Regions from separate parts of the Mycobacterium sp. IDUB_9 genome, predicted to be linked through region 1. Evidence: riboswitches for the same ligand, from Rfam matches in the RefSeq annotation. Region 1 holds a riboswitch; the other holds the start of a gene.
What was found. A riboswitch is a leader RNA that binds a small molecule or an ion and turns the genes downstream of it on or off. The one in region 1 is predicted to bind cobalamin.
Positions count from the first base shown of each region.

Region 1 (6,406 bases):
TCGTCGAGCACGATGACGTCGGTGCGCTGCGCGAGCGCGCGGGCGATGAGCACGCGTTGCTTCTGCCCTCCCGACAGCCGCCCGTAATCGGTTCCGCCCAATTCGGCGATGTCCAGTGCCGACAACGCCGCACCGATGATCTCGCGGTCCTCGACGTTGTCGGCCTCGAAGGATCGCTTGTACGGAGTCCGCCCCATCGCCACCATGTCACACACGGTGAGCCCGAAATCGCCAGTCGCTTCCTGCAACACCGCGGCGACGCGGCGCGCGGCCTGCTTGCCCCGCAGCTTCCACACGTCGGCGCCGTCGACCAGAACCCGGCCGGCACTCGGCCGCTGCGCCCGGTACAACGTGCGCAGCAGTGTGGTCTTGCCCGCGCCGTTGGGACCCACGACGGCCAGCATCTCACCCGGGGCGACCGACAACGAGACGTCGGCGATCAACGGCCTGCCGTGCACCGACACCGAGACCGTCTCGAACGACACCCGCGCCGTCACGTCTCCGCCTTCCGCCGCATCAACCAAAGGAAGAACGGCCCGCCGACCAGCGCGGTCAGAATCCCCACCGGCAGTTCCTCCGGTGCGGCCACGGTCCGAGCCACGATGTCGCACAGCACCAGAAACGCTGCGCCCAACATCGCGGCGGCCGGCAGCGCCCGGCGGTGATCGGCACCGACCAGCAGACGCACCACATGCGGCATGATCAGCCCGACAAACCCGATCGTGCCACTGACCGCGACCATGGCTCCGACCATGAGCGCCACGACGACGAACATTCCCGCCCGGAACCGGTGCACGTCCAGCCCGAGCGAGGCCGCCGCCTCCTCACCGGTGTAGAGCAGGTTCAGCGACCTGGTGACGGCCAGCAGGACAACGACGCCGACGAGTACCGCCACCGCGGGCACCCAGACCATGCGCCAGGTGGTGCCGCCGAGCCCGCCGAGCATCCACCGCACGGCCGCCTGGGTCTTGTGCGGATCGTCGGAGGTGACGATCAGCAGACTGGCCACCGCGGACAGCACTTCGGCCACCGCCACGCCGGCCAGGATCAACCGCGCGGTCGTCATGCGCCCGCCCGAGCGGGCCAGGAAGTACACCGCGACGAGCGCAAGGAAGGCGCCGAGGAAGGCCGCCAGCGGCACGGTGAACGCCTGCAGCGCACCGGCGCCGAACACCAGAATCACCACGGCACCGACCGATGCCCCCGAGGAGACACCCAACAGCATGGGATCGGCGAGCGGATTGCGCACCACGGCCTGCAGTGCCATGCCGCACGCCGCCAGACCGGCCCCGACCACTGCGCCCAGCACGACCCGGGGCAGCCGGGCGTCGAGCACGATGGATTCCCGTACCGCAGGCCAACTCTGCTCGACGAGACCCGGATGCACGGAGTGCACCACGATGGCCCACACCTGCCCCGGCGGGATGGACACCGAACCGATTGCGACACCGGCGGTCATCGCCATCACCAACACCCCGGCCAGCGCAGCGAGGGTCAGCCGGTAGGGCATCACACAAACCGGTCCGGATGCAGCTGCCGGGCCAGGGCGTCCACCGCCCGGCTTACCCGGACCCCAACCACCACCGACGACAACGGGAGCACCGCGAACCGCTGCTGAACAACAGCCGGAACATGCTGCAGCAGAGGGTGTTCGGTGAGGAATCGCTTCTTGTCGGCGACCGGCTGGTCTCCGTAGTCATAGATCACGATGACCTCAGGCGCCCGCTCGGCGAACTGCTCGAACGACACGTCGCCCCACACCTTGGGCACATCGGCGAACACGTTGACACCACCGGCGGCCTCGATCATCAGGTTTCCGATGCCCTTGCCGCCCGACGTGAACACCGTCGCCTCGCCGCTGTCGTAGACCGCGACCCGCACGGGCTGCACGCCGCGCAGCTTCGCCTCGGCCTGCGTCAGCTCACGATGAAGCTTCTCGATCTGTTGCTCGGCCCGGTCGTTGATGCCGAAGATTGTTCCGATGCTTCGGATTTCGTCATCCACCGTGGATATCGTGACGGGCTCGGACCGGCAATCTTCGATGTTGAGGTAGGTGTGAACCCCGGCGTCGGTCAGCCGTTGTCTGCCGCGGCCCTCCTTCTCGTCGAACGCGCTGTCCCAGCCGCCGTAGATGAAATCGGGTTCGACGGCCAGCAGCGACTCATAGGACGGATACTCCTGGGCCAGCACCGGAACGCTGTCGTAGGCGGCCTGATATTCGGGCAGGATCCGGTCGTCGAGGTAGGACGTGCCGACCATGGAATGCTCCAGGCCCAGCGCCAGCAGCGTCTCGATCGCATGCTGATTGAGCGCGACGGCACGGGTCGGCGGCCGGTCGTATGTGGTGCTGACACCGCAATTGTCCACGGTCACCGGGAATCCCGGCGGGACGTTGCCCGCGGTCTCAGGCGCTGTGGTCGAGGCGCACCCCGATACCAGTAGCGCCGACGCCAGTCCGGCGATCAGCCAACGAGCACCCATGGGCGTACCCGTCCTCTCCGGGGAGATCCGCCCCAGTACGTGCGAGGTGGCGACTGCGGTGCGTATCTGGCTCTCGACTACCAGCAAGGCTGGTCGATCGATCACAGTGGCGGGACCGCGCCGGATTCACACCGGCTTCCACGATCCGCAGTCGCCCTATCGCCGTCGATGGTAGATCAGGCCGGGCCGGCGAACGGCAGCAGCGCCATCTCCCTGGCGTTCTTGATCGCCGTGGCGACCTGGCGCTGCTGCTGCGGGGTGAGCCCGGTGATGCGCCGGGACCGGATCTTGCCCCGCTCGCTGATGAAAGTGCGTAGTAGGTGGACGTCTTTGTAGTCGACCTCGGTCACGCCGAGGGCGGTCAGCTGATTGCGCTTCGGCTTCTTGAGATCGGCGGCCGGGGGGCGCTTCTTGTTGTTCTTCCTGGAATTGGCCGCCATCACCAGCTCGACTTCCGCACGCCGGGCAGTTCACCGCGGTGCGCCAGTTCGCGCACGCGGACCCGCGACAACCCGAATTTGCGTAGGTGCCCTCGCGGGCGGCCGTCGACCGCGTCGCGATTGCGCAGCCGCACCGGACTCGAATCACGGGGCAGGCGTTGCAGCGCCGATACGGCGGCGGCCCGCTGCGCCCGTGAGGTAGCGGGATTCCGGATGGTCTCCTTGAGCTCGGCCCGACGTTCGGCGTAGCGCTCCACGAGTTTCCGGCGCTGCTCGTTCTTGACGATCTTGGATCGCTTGGCCATCAGCGTTCCTCGCGGAAGTCGACGTGACGGCGGACGACGGGGTCGTACTTGCGCAGCACGATCCGGTCCGGGTCGTTGCGGCGGTTCTTGCGGGTGACGTAGGTGTAGCCCGTCCCCGCGGTCGATTTCAACTTCACAATCGGCCGGATATCGGTGCTGGCCATCAGATCTTCTCCCCTCGGCTACGCAGGCGGGCCACCACGGCCTCGATGCCGTCGCGGTCGATCACCTTGATTCCCTTGGCGCTGACCCGAAGTCGGATCCGGCGGCCCTCGCCTGCCAGGTAGTAGGTCTTGTTCTGAATGTTGGGGTTCCAGCGTCGGCGGCTGCGCTTGTGCGAGTGCGACACCGTATTGCCGAACCCGGGCGAGCGCCCGGTGACTTGGCAGTGGGCAGACATCGGTCTCCTTCGGATGGGGTAGCCTTACGATAATGATAATCGTTTTCAACAACAAATTCTCAGGGAGGTGCCGTGCGAACCCCTGTGGTGCTGATCGCCGGCCAAGGTGACAGCGACGGCGTAGCGGAAGAGTTGGCACGCAGGCCCGGAACAGTGCTGGTGCGCCACGCCTTTGACGGCCAGGTGGTCCTGCGGACCGTGTCCGACAACGGTGGGACATCCGAACTCGCGCTCGAGCTCGCCCACGGTTGCGTGTCCTGCACGGTCCGCGACGACCTGCTGATCCTGTTGCGACGGCTGCACCGTCGAGGCGACGTGGAGCGCATCGTCGTGCAGTTGATGCCGTGGCTCGAGGCAGAGGCGGTGTGCTGGGCGATCAACACCATCCGGGTGCACGTCGGGCCCGGTTACATCGACGGACCCGCCGCCAGGGACGTCGCGATCGACGCGGTGATCGCGTGCCTGGACGCGACGGTCTGGCTGCAACAGTCCGTCGGCGACGAGGAACTCCCCGACGGACGCACGGTCGCCCAGGTGGTCGTCGGTCAGGCCGAGTTCGCCGACATGCTGGTACTCAACGAGCCCGACGCCACCACACTGGCAGTGCTGCGCCGGCTCGCACCTCGCGCCCGCATCACCGTGGGCCCCGACCACGTCGAGCTCGGCCTCGCCCATCTGGAGCCGAACAGCCGGCGCGGACGCACCGCCACTCCGCACGATCCACTCCTGGCCGGCGAACCCCCGCTGGAACCCGACGACGAGGTCATCATCGTCGAATTCGCCGCGCGCCGGCCGTTTCACCCGCTGCGTCTGCACGACGCCGTAGACCTCCTGCTCGACGGCGTGGTGCGCACCCGCGGCCGGGCCTGGCTGGCCAACCGCCCGGCCGATGTCATGTGGATCGAATCCGCCGGCGGCGGAATGCACTTCAGCAACGCCGGAAAGTGGCTGGCGGCAATGGATTCCACCGAGCTGGCCTATACCGACCCGGAACGCCTGGCAATGGCCGCGATCGATTGGCACCACAAGTTCGGCGATCGTCACGTATCGCTGACGGTCCTGGCCTGCGGCGCCCGGCCCGGCGATGTCATCGATGCATTACGCGGCGCACTGCTCACCGACGACGAGCTGGCGCGGCCCGAGCAGTGGACCGACTACCCCGACCCCTTCGGCGATTGGCACGAAGAACCCTGCCAGCCCGGAATCGACGAACCGGCTACATCCGCATATCAGGAAGGGGAATCCCAGTGAAACCAGCAATCCACCCCGACTATCACCCCGTGGTGTTCCAGGACGCCTCGACCGGCACCCAGTTCCTCACCCGGTCGACGGCAACCAGTGAGCGCACCATCGAGTGGCCCACCCCGGACGGGATCCAGGCCTACCCGCTGATCGTCGTCGACGTCACCAGCGATTCACACCCGTTCTGGACCGGGTCGGCCCGCCATATCGACTCGGCCGGACAGGTGGAGAAGTTCCGGCGGCGTTACGGCCGCCGCTAGCCATAGGGTGGGGCCATGCGGCTCAAGCCCGGCAGGCCCGCCCTGGCCCCCTATGCGCGGTATTTCGATGCGCCGGCGGCCACACCGCAATCCGCGGTCACGGTCACCTGGGCCGGGGTCAGCACCCTGCTGGTGACCGACGACTCCTCGGCCGTGCTGACCGACGGGTTCTTCTCCCGGCCGGCGCTGCCGAGCGTTGTCCTGGGCAAGCTGGCACCGTCACTGCCCCGCATCGACGGCAGCCTGGCCCGCCTGGGCGTCGACAAGCTCGAAGCGGTGCTGCCGGTGCACACCCACTTCGACCACGCCATGGATTCGGCTGTAGTGGCCGAGCGCACCGGTGCCCGACTGGTGGGCGGCACGTCGACCGCTCAGGTCGGCGCCGGGGGCGGACTGGCACCCGATCGGATCGTCACGGTCACCTCCGGTGAAGCCGTCCCCCTGGGCAGCTACGACGTGACGCTGTTCGAATCCGAGCACTGCCCACCAGATCGCTTCCCCGGCGTCATCACCGCACCCGTCGTGCCGCCGGTGAAGGTCTCGGCGTACAAGTGCGGTGAGGCCTGGTCCGCCCTGGTGCACCATCGGCCGAGCGACCGCCGCCTACTGATCATCGGAAGCGCCGGCGCGGTGCCGGGCGCCCTTGACGGGCAGCGGGCGGAGGTCGTGTACCTCGGAATCGGCCAGCTCGGGCTGCAGTCCGAGCAGTATTTCGAGAGCTACTGGACCCACACGGTGCGTGCGGTCGGGGCACGTCGGGTGGTGCTGATCCACTGGGACGACTTCTTCCGCCCGCTGCACAAGCCGTTGCGCGCCTTGCCGTATGCCGGTGACGACCTGGATGTTTCGATGCGGCTGCTGACCAGGCTGGCAGAGCAGGACGGGGTGAGCCTGCACCTGCCGGCCGTGTGGGAACGGTCCGACCCCTGGCGCTGACCTTCGCGCTCGTCGCGCTGGCCGTGGTCCTGGCTTTCGCGATGGCGCGCCCCAACGGCTGGCCCGAAGCAGTCGCGGCGGTGCCCGCCGCCGGACTGCTCATCGCGTTCGGGGTGACCTCGGGAGCCGACGCCCTGGCCGAGGTGAATCACCTGCTACCCGTGGTCGGCTTCCTGGCGGCCGTCCTGGTGCTCGCCCACCTCTGTGACGACGAGGGACTGTTCCACGCCGCGGGCACGCTGATGGCGCGCGCCAGCAGGGGCGATTCCCGGCGGCTCCTGACCCGGGTGTTCGTCATCGGGGCGACGACGACGGCCGTGCTGAGCCTGGATGCGACCGTGG
Region 1 is NZ_JBVAXU010000001.1:1,644,924-1,651,329, reverse strand. It holds gene ACZY08_RS08055 (ABC transporter ATP-binding protein) at 1-497, opposite strand, end outside; gene ACZY08_RS08050 (FecCD family ABC transporter permease) at 494-1,510, opposite strand; gene ACZY08_RS08045 (ABC transporter substrate-binding protein) at 1,510-2,481, opposite strand; cobalamin riboswitch at 2,525-2,657, opposite strand; gene rpsR (30S ribosomal protein S18) at 2,658-2,921, opposite strand; gene rpsN (30S ribosomal protein S14) at 2,921-3,226, opposite strand; gene rpmG (50S ribosomal protein L33) at 3,226-3,390, opposite strand; gene rpmB (50S ribosomal protein L28) at 3,390-3,626, opposite strand; gene mrf (ribosome hibernation factor-recruiting GTPase MRF) at 3,699-4,877, shown strand; gene ACZY08_RS08015 (type B 50S ribosomal protein L31) at 4,874-5,128, shown strand; gene ACZY08_RS08010 (MBL fold metallo-hydrolase) at 5,144-6,064, shown strand; gene ACZY08_RS08005 (SLC13 family permease) at 6,055-6,406, shown strand, end outside.

Region 2 (6,406 bases), on a different contig from region 1:
GTTCCCAGCGTCCCCGCCAAGTCGGTGCGCCAGATGTTGCGGCCGTCGACCACACCGGCCACGAGGAGCTTGTCCTTCAGCTCTGGAACCGCTGCCAAGCTCTCGGCAGTGCCGGCCACCAGATCGATACCGATGGCCTCGACCGGAGTCCCGGCCAGGGCAGGCAGCGCGTCCGTCAGCTCGCCGAAGTAGGTCGCGACGAACACCGAAGGCCGCTTGTTCAGCGCACCGAGTCGCGAGTACGTCTGCTCGGCAAGCTCGGCAGCGTTGTCCAGGATGTCGGTCACCAACACGGGCTCGTCGAACTGGACCCACTCCACTCCGTGGTCAGCCAGCAGTCCCAGCAGTTCGGCATAGACATCGACGAGTACGTCCAACCGTCCGATCGGCGCGTCGGCCCCCTCGACCGCCTTGGCCAGCGCCAGGAAGGTGATCGGGCCGACGATCACCGGTCGAGCCGGGACACCCTGGGCTGCAGCTTCTTCCAGCTCGCCGAGCACTTTCGCCGGGTTGAGCGCGAAGTTGGTGTCCGGTCCGATCTCCGGCACCAGGTAGTGGTAGTTGGTGTCGAACCACTTGGTCATTTCCAGTGGCGCGATGTCGTCGTTTCCACGCGCGGCAGCGAAATAGCGCTCGAGATCATTGGCGATGCCGTGGACCCGGGACGGCAGTGCACCGACCAGCACTGCGGTGTCGAGCACGTGGTCGTAGTACGAGAAGGTGTTGACCGGGACCGAGTCCAGCCCGGCCGCGACCAGCGATGCCCACGTGTCGCGGCGCAGCGTGGCAGCGACGGACTCGAGTTCATCGCGATCGATCCGTCCGGCCCAGTATTTCTCGACGGCGCGCTTGAGTTCCCGGTTGGGACCGATGCGGGGCGACCCCAGAATCGTGGCGACGAAAGGTGTTGCGGTTGTGCTCATGACGACGTCCTTCAGCGTGCGGGGGATGGCCACCGCCAAGAGACGTCGAACCGAACGCAGCCACCCGCCACGAGTGACCCGCCTTCGGCCACTGCCTATTCCGCGAGGCGATGAACCACCGGGCGCGGCGCGCCCGGTACGGCTGGCAGGTCTTCGGACTCACAGGCACGCACGGAGACCGTGCACCTACTGGCCGTCGCTTCCCAGCTGCAGATCCCTGCGTGCCAGTGCTGATGACGGCGGTCGTTCCTGCATACCGCTGCGGGACAGTCCCGGATTCTCACCGGGTTCCCTCTCACGTCGCATCTGAACCAGCCTGCGGCGCTCGATGTCGGCACCGCAAACACCCCGGCACCGACAAACCAGCTGCGAGCCTGAGACTACCCGCAGCACGCCGGCGGGCACCGGTCAGCGCGGCATCGCGGCCTTGATCTTGTCCACCACATCAGCGGCCTGGGTCACGGATGAACCGTCCGGCTTGCACGCCTGGATGTCCATGACGAGATTGGCGGCAACGGCCAACGCACGCTGGCAGTCGCGCGTCTGATCCCCATCGACGCGGGTGAACGGCAGCGTGAGCTCGGACTCGGTCTTCGTGAGATCGCCGCTCGTCCACTTGGGCAACCGTTCCCCGTTGAGAGTGATGTTCACGTGGTGGTTGGTGCACTTGGACCAGCGGTCGGCCGACTGATTGAGGAAGTCGGTGGCGTCCTGCGCGGACGGGAAGATCACCACCGACTGCACCAGCAGGTTGTCCCAGTTGTCGTTGTCCGGAGCCCTGAGCAAGACCTGACGCATCGCGGCCCAGTGATCCCCGTAGATGGCGGCCTCGTCGACCTGCCACGCCCCCAGGCAATTCAGATTGGGCAGCAGGTTGCGGTGGTCGTTCATCTGGGTGACCGCGGGATGCGCCGTCATCCCATCGGTCCCCATCAGGGTGTTGACCTCTTCAGTGCTGAGCAGCAGTCCCTCTAGTGCCGACCTGGGTACGTCGCTCGGCGGCCCCTGGGCCTCGTCACCGTTTCCGGTACAGCTGGTTGCCACGAGCACGAGCGCAACCAACGAGATCACAAGCCGGATCACGGGCATTCCTTTACTGAAGGCACGGCGCACCGCGCATTCCAACACGATTGAGTTTCCGTCAGGCGTGCGTGCCCGCGGCGGCGCAAGCCATCTGAGCGTTGTTGGCGTCGGTGTTGAGCTGGGTGGCCGTGTCGTTGAGCGATTGACCACCGGTCCGCAGGCCCATCTTCAGCAGCAGCTTCGTGGCACCGAAAGACCACGACCGCATCGGGTTGGCAATATCGGGCGAGAGCCCCGGCGTGCCCGCGGCATTCATCGCCGACGAGGCAGCTTCACGCAGCGCCGTCCGGCCACTCGTGTTCGTGGTGCTGATGGTCGGATCCCCATAGTCGGGGCGCTCCACACCTTCGATGGAATCCGCGAAATCGCCGTAGAAGGTCGATGCCGAATCGAGAGCATCGGCAAACGTCGAGCACGCCGTAACCGCAGGCACGCCGGCGTCATCCGTGCTCGCAACCGGTACCGGGACCGGACCTGCCACCGGCGCACCCGCCGTCACCGGAGGTAGCTCGGGCACCCCGGGCGCCGCCGGCCCCGGCGTGCCGGCCTCGTCACCAGGTTCGGCGAGTGCCATGGGCATGGCGCCGAACCCAACGCTGAAGGCAATGAGCAGCGATGCAATCCCTCGTTCGTACACCTGAGACCACCTCAACGATTCCTCCGTCAGTCGGATAGCAGTTCGGCGCCGAGCGCCACAGTTGACGTCTGCGTCTCACCGACGCATCTGCCGTCCCCCCGGATCACCACACGGTCGAGGGTTCACATGTCCAAAAGGTGAACACCCGGCCAACCCGTTCCCCCTGGCGGTCGTCCATTGTGCGTCGGCCGCCGTCGCCGATGCCTCATATATGTAATGCGCTGCGGCGCAGGGCGTTTCCCAGCAACCTCACAGGTTCGAGAACTTCAGCTGGACGGAAACGCGGCGGCAGTTGTTGGGGCGTTGTTCACCGAATCGAAACGCAACCGGTTAATGATTCGTCGCGACAGATTCCTTGGGCCCATTGGCTTCTGACGACCACGGCGCGTCGCAGAAGGACTGGGTCCAGAACCACGAGAGGCGCAAGTTCACGCATGTTGAGTCGTTTTGCCCCCCTGGCTGCAGTCTGCATGTTGGCCCCTGTAGCGATTGCGCCCCTTGCATCAGCGGATCCCCCGCCCCCGCCGGACCCCGCGGTTGCCGCCGCGCCTGCCCCACCCCCACCGGACACCGGCGCGGTGCCGTCCTCACCTCCCGGCGTCCTGGACACCCCGGACGGCTGGCACGTGACCGTGGTCGGCTCCAACGAGACCCTGCTGCCGGTCGCACCGCTGACCACCGCGATCTCGTCACGCGAGTATCTCGTCGGTGGCACCTTCAACGGCAAGGTCTCCGGCGGTGGCAAGACGAAACTGACCGGCGGCACGCTTGAGGCCGGGGCTCAGATCGGTTGCGGCATCATCAGCGACGAGGCCGAGATCAACCCCGGTCTCAGCTTCACCCCGAGCCTCAAGATTCCGTTCACCGGGTCCGCGGGCGATGTCGGCGGCGGCACCGGTATCAGCTTGCAGGGCAAGGTGTATCTGAAGCCGGGAACGGTCACGATCGTCCCGATCGACAAGAAGTCGTTCAAGGGCACGGGTACCCGCGTGACCATCACGGGCGTTCGGATCAAGTTCGATCAGTGCGCGGGGCAGTCGTTCATTCGCACCTACGCGACCCTGACCAGCTCCACCGACAACACCGACGACGTCATCACGTACCTCGGCGTCACCAAGGCCGTCTGACCGCGGCCCGGCGACGACACCGACCATGTATCGCACTGATCACGACGTCGATCCCTCTGATTCGAAACCCATGAGAGGCACAAGTTCCCGCATGTTGAATCGTTTCGCCACCCTGGCTGCTGTCTGCCTGTTGGCCCCGGTAGCGTGGGCGCCGCTGGCGTCCGCCGACCCGCCACCGCCGCCGCCGGACCCCGCGGCACCGGTGGATGCCGGCCCACCGCCGGACAACGGACTCGTCGCCTCCGCCGAGCCGGGCGTCGTCACCACCCCGGACGGCTGGAAACTCACGGTCTCGGCGAAAGACGAGAGCCAGCTGCCCGTGGCGCCGCTGACCACCGCCGCATCGTCTCGCGAATACCTCGTCGCGGCCACGTTCACCGGCACCGTCACCGGCGGCGGGTCGACGTCGCTGAACGGCGGCACACTCGACACCGGCTACCAGATCGGCTGCGGGATCGAACTCGGTCAGGTCCGCCTCATCGGTTCGATCGGCCTGAGTACATCGGGCTCGACGCTGGCCGGCATCATTCCGACCGGTGTCAGCATGCCGATGTCGGGCACCATCGAGATCCACGCCAAGCCCGGCACCGTCACCAACGTCTCGGTGAACAAGAAGTCGTTCAAGGCGGCACCGGTGCGCGTCACGGTGAAGGACGTCCACATCAAGATCGACGGCTGCGTGGGCCAGTCCTTCCTGCGCTCGTACGCGACGCTGACCAGCTCCACCACCGACACCGACGATGTGGTGGCTTACTACGGCGTCACCAAGGCAGTCTGACGGACTGGACGTGAGAGCGAAACACGAAGGCATGAGCGAGAACCCGGACAGCACATTCGCGGTCAAGAACGCGATGGCCACCCTCGCCGCAGCCGGATTGTTCGTGGTCGGCGCGGCGGTTGCGTGCTCGGCAACCGCCGCCGCCGACCCGGCACCGCCGGAGGTTCCAGGTGCGCCCGCGGTGGCCGCCCCGGCTCCTGAACCGGCACCGCCCGGACCGACGGTACCCATCATGGGGGCACCGCTCGGGCCGAACGGCCTGTCGGTTCTGGGCCAGACCGGCAACGACACGGCACCCGGCAGACTCGGCGTCCCGAACGGGGTTGACATGAGCCCCGGCGCGCTGCTGGGCCAGTATGAAGCTCCGTCGGCGCCGGGAGGGCCGCCACCAACCCAGGCGCCCAACCTCCGGGCGTTCAACAACGGAAACTTCTTCCCGCAGAACGAGGAGCCGGCGGCGCCCGGACAGGGCACCATGGTGGGCGTCGCACCGGGTCAGGAGAATGCGGACATCTCCGGGCTCGACTGGATGCGACAGATGCACACGATGTACCGCAACGGGAACCTCCGTGGCGCAGCGCTTGGCCAGATGCCCAAAGAGCAACTGGGTGAACCACTTCCGGGCACCGCCCCGCCGCCCGGGACCAACATGCCGCAGGGTCTCGGCGAGAACCTCCCCGACCCGGCAGCTCCCCCGCCGGCACCGGGAACACCGCTCCCCCCGGCGGATCCGGTTCCGCCAGCGCCTGCTCCGTAAGACATTCGGGCAGCGTCCGGCTATGCCGGACGCTGCCCGTCTGCTTTCTGACCCACCCGTCACCCGGTCAGCCGAACTCGAGCCCGGTGCCGCCAGTTGGACGAATTTTCGTAACTTTCCGTTAACTTTGCATACATCGGGAATACACTGACTGGCAACGGTCGGGGCTACCGGTGAGAGCGACAGCATGAGATCCGACCGCCGGGAGGATCGAGATGCTGACTCATGCTCGATGTTCGAAAGCCGCCGGTATGGCCGTGCTCATCCCCGTCATTGGGATGGGGGGCATCCCGTTGGCCGCGGCCGACCCGACTCCCGGCAGTCAGCGGGCCGACGAGACCATCTCGGCCCTGAGTGCCGAGGGCTACACCGTCGCGATCAACTGGGTGGGCGGCACCAGCACATTGCCGCTGGACAGATGCCGGGTCAATGCGATCCACAATCCGAACCGGGGAATACCGGCCTTGCCCAAGTCAGCGGTAACGGTCTACGTGGATGTGCAATGCCCAGACGAGAGCTCGAATTCGTGACTCTGCCGCCAGTCACGGTGGCCGGAACCGGATCCGGCTGAACCTCGACTCGGGCCATCCGGTCGGCTTACTTCAGAATGCCCCGGCATTGGGCGCCGAGGTGGTGGCGTAGGGATTCGACATGGTCGTGGTCGCCGGTGTGGTGGTCTCCACCGGAGCTTCCTGCGGTGGCGTTGGCGCGCTTGATGTTCCGATGTCTTCGCTGGTGCTCACCGGCGTCCGTGGCGAAGTGCTCGTGCTGGTTGTGAACGACCGCGACGATGGCTTGAGGGGTGTCACCGGGGTGAGTCGATCAGGTTGAGGAGGCAGTACCGAGTGGTGCGACGTCATCAGGATCGCGAAAACCAACGCGCCGACGGCCACCACGCCGCCGATGCCCGCAACGACCATCGCCGCGGGGGTCTCGTGCCACGGCGTACTCGGCGGGTCCTCGATTGAACCGACCCGGTGGTCTCGATCAACGTCCGGCATGCGACCCCGAGGTCCGGGCGGCACCGTTGAACGGAAAACCAGACAGCGACAACGCGATCAGCCACACCACGCCCGCCAACACAGCCAGGTCCGCCACGTT
Region 2 is NZ_JBVAXU010000007.1:27,179-33,584, forward strand. It holds gene metE (5-methyltetrahydropteroyltriglutamate--homocysteine S-methyltransferase) at 1-923, opposite strand, end outside; cobalamin riboswitch at 1,051-1,255, opposite strand; gene ACZY08_RS24770 (sensor domain-containing protein) at 1,332-2,006, opposite strand; gene ACZY08_RS24775 (hypothetical protein) at 2,065-2,586, opposite strand; gene ACZY08_RS24780 (MspA family porin) at 3,078-3,770, shown strand; gene ACZY08_RS24785 (MspA family porin) at 3,862-4,548, shown strand; gene ACZY08_RS24790 (hypothetical protein) at 4,559-5,305, shown strand; gene ACZY08_RS24795 (hypothetical protein) at 5,557-5,835, shown strand; gene ACZY08_RS24800 (hypothetical protein) at 5,908-6,306, opposite strand; gene ACZY08_RS24805 (signal peptidase II) at 6,293-6,406, opposite strand, start outside.
Region 2: linked by a shared signal. The riboswitch ahead of metE (5-methyltetrahydropteroyltriglutamate--homocysteine S-methyltransferase) and the one ahead of ACZY08_RS08045 (ABC transporter substrate-binding protein) in region 1 are both predicted to bind cobalamin.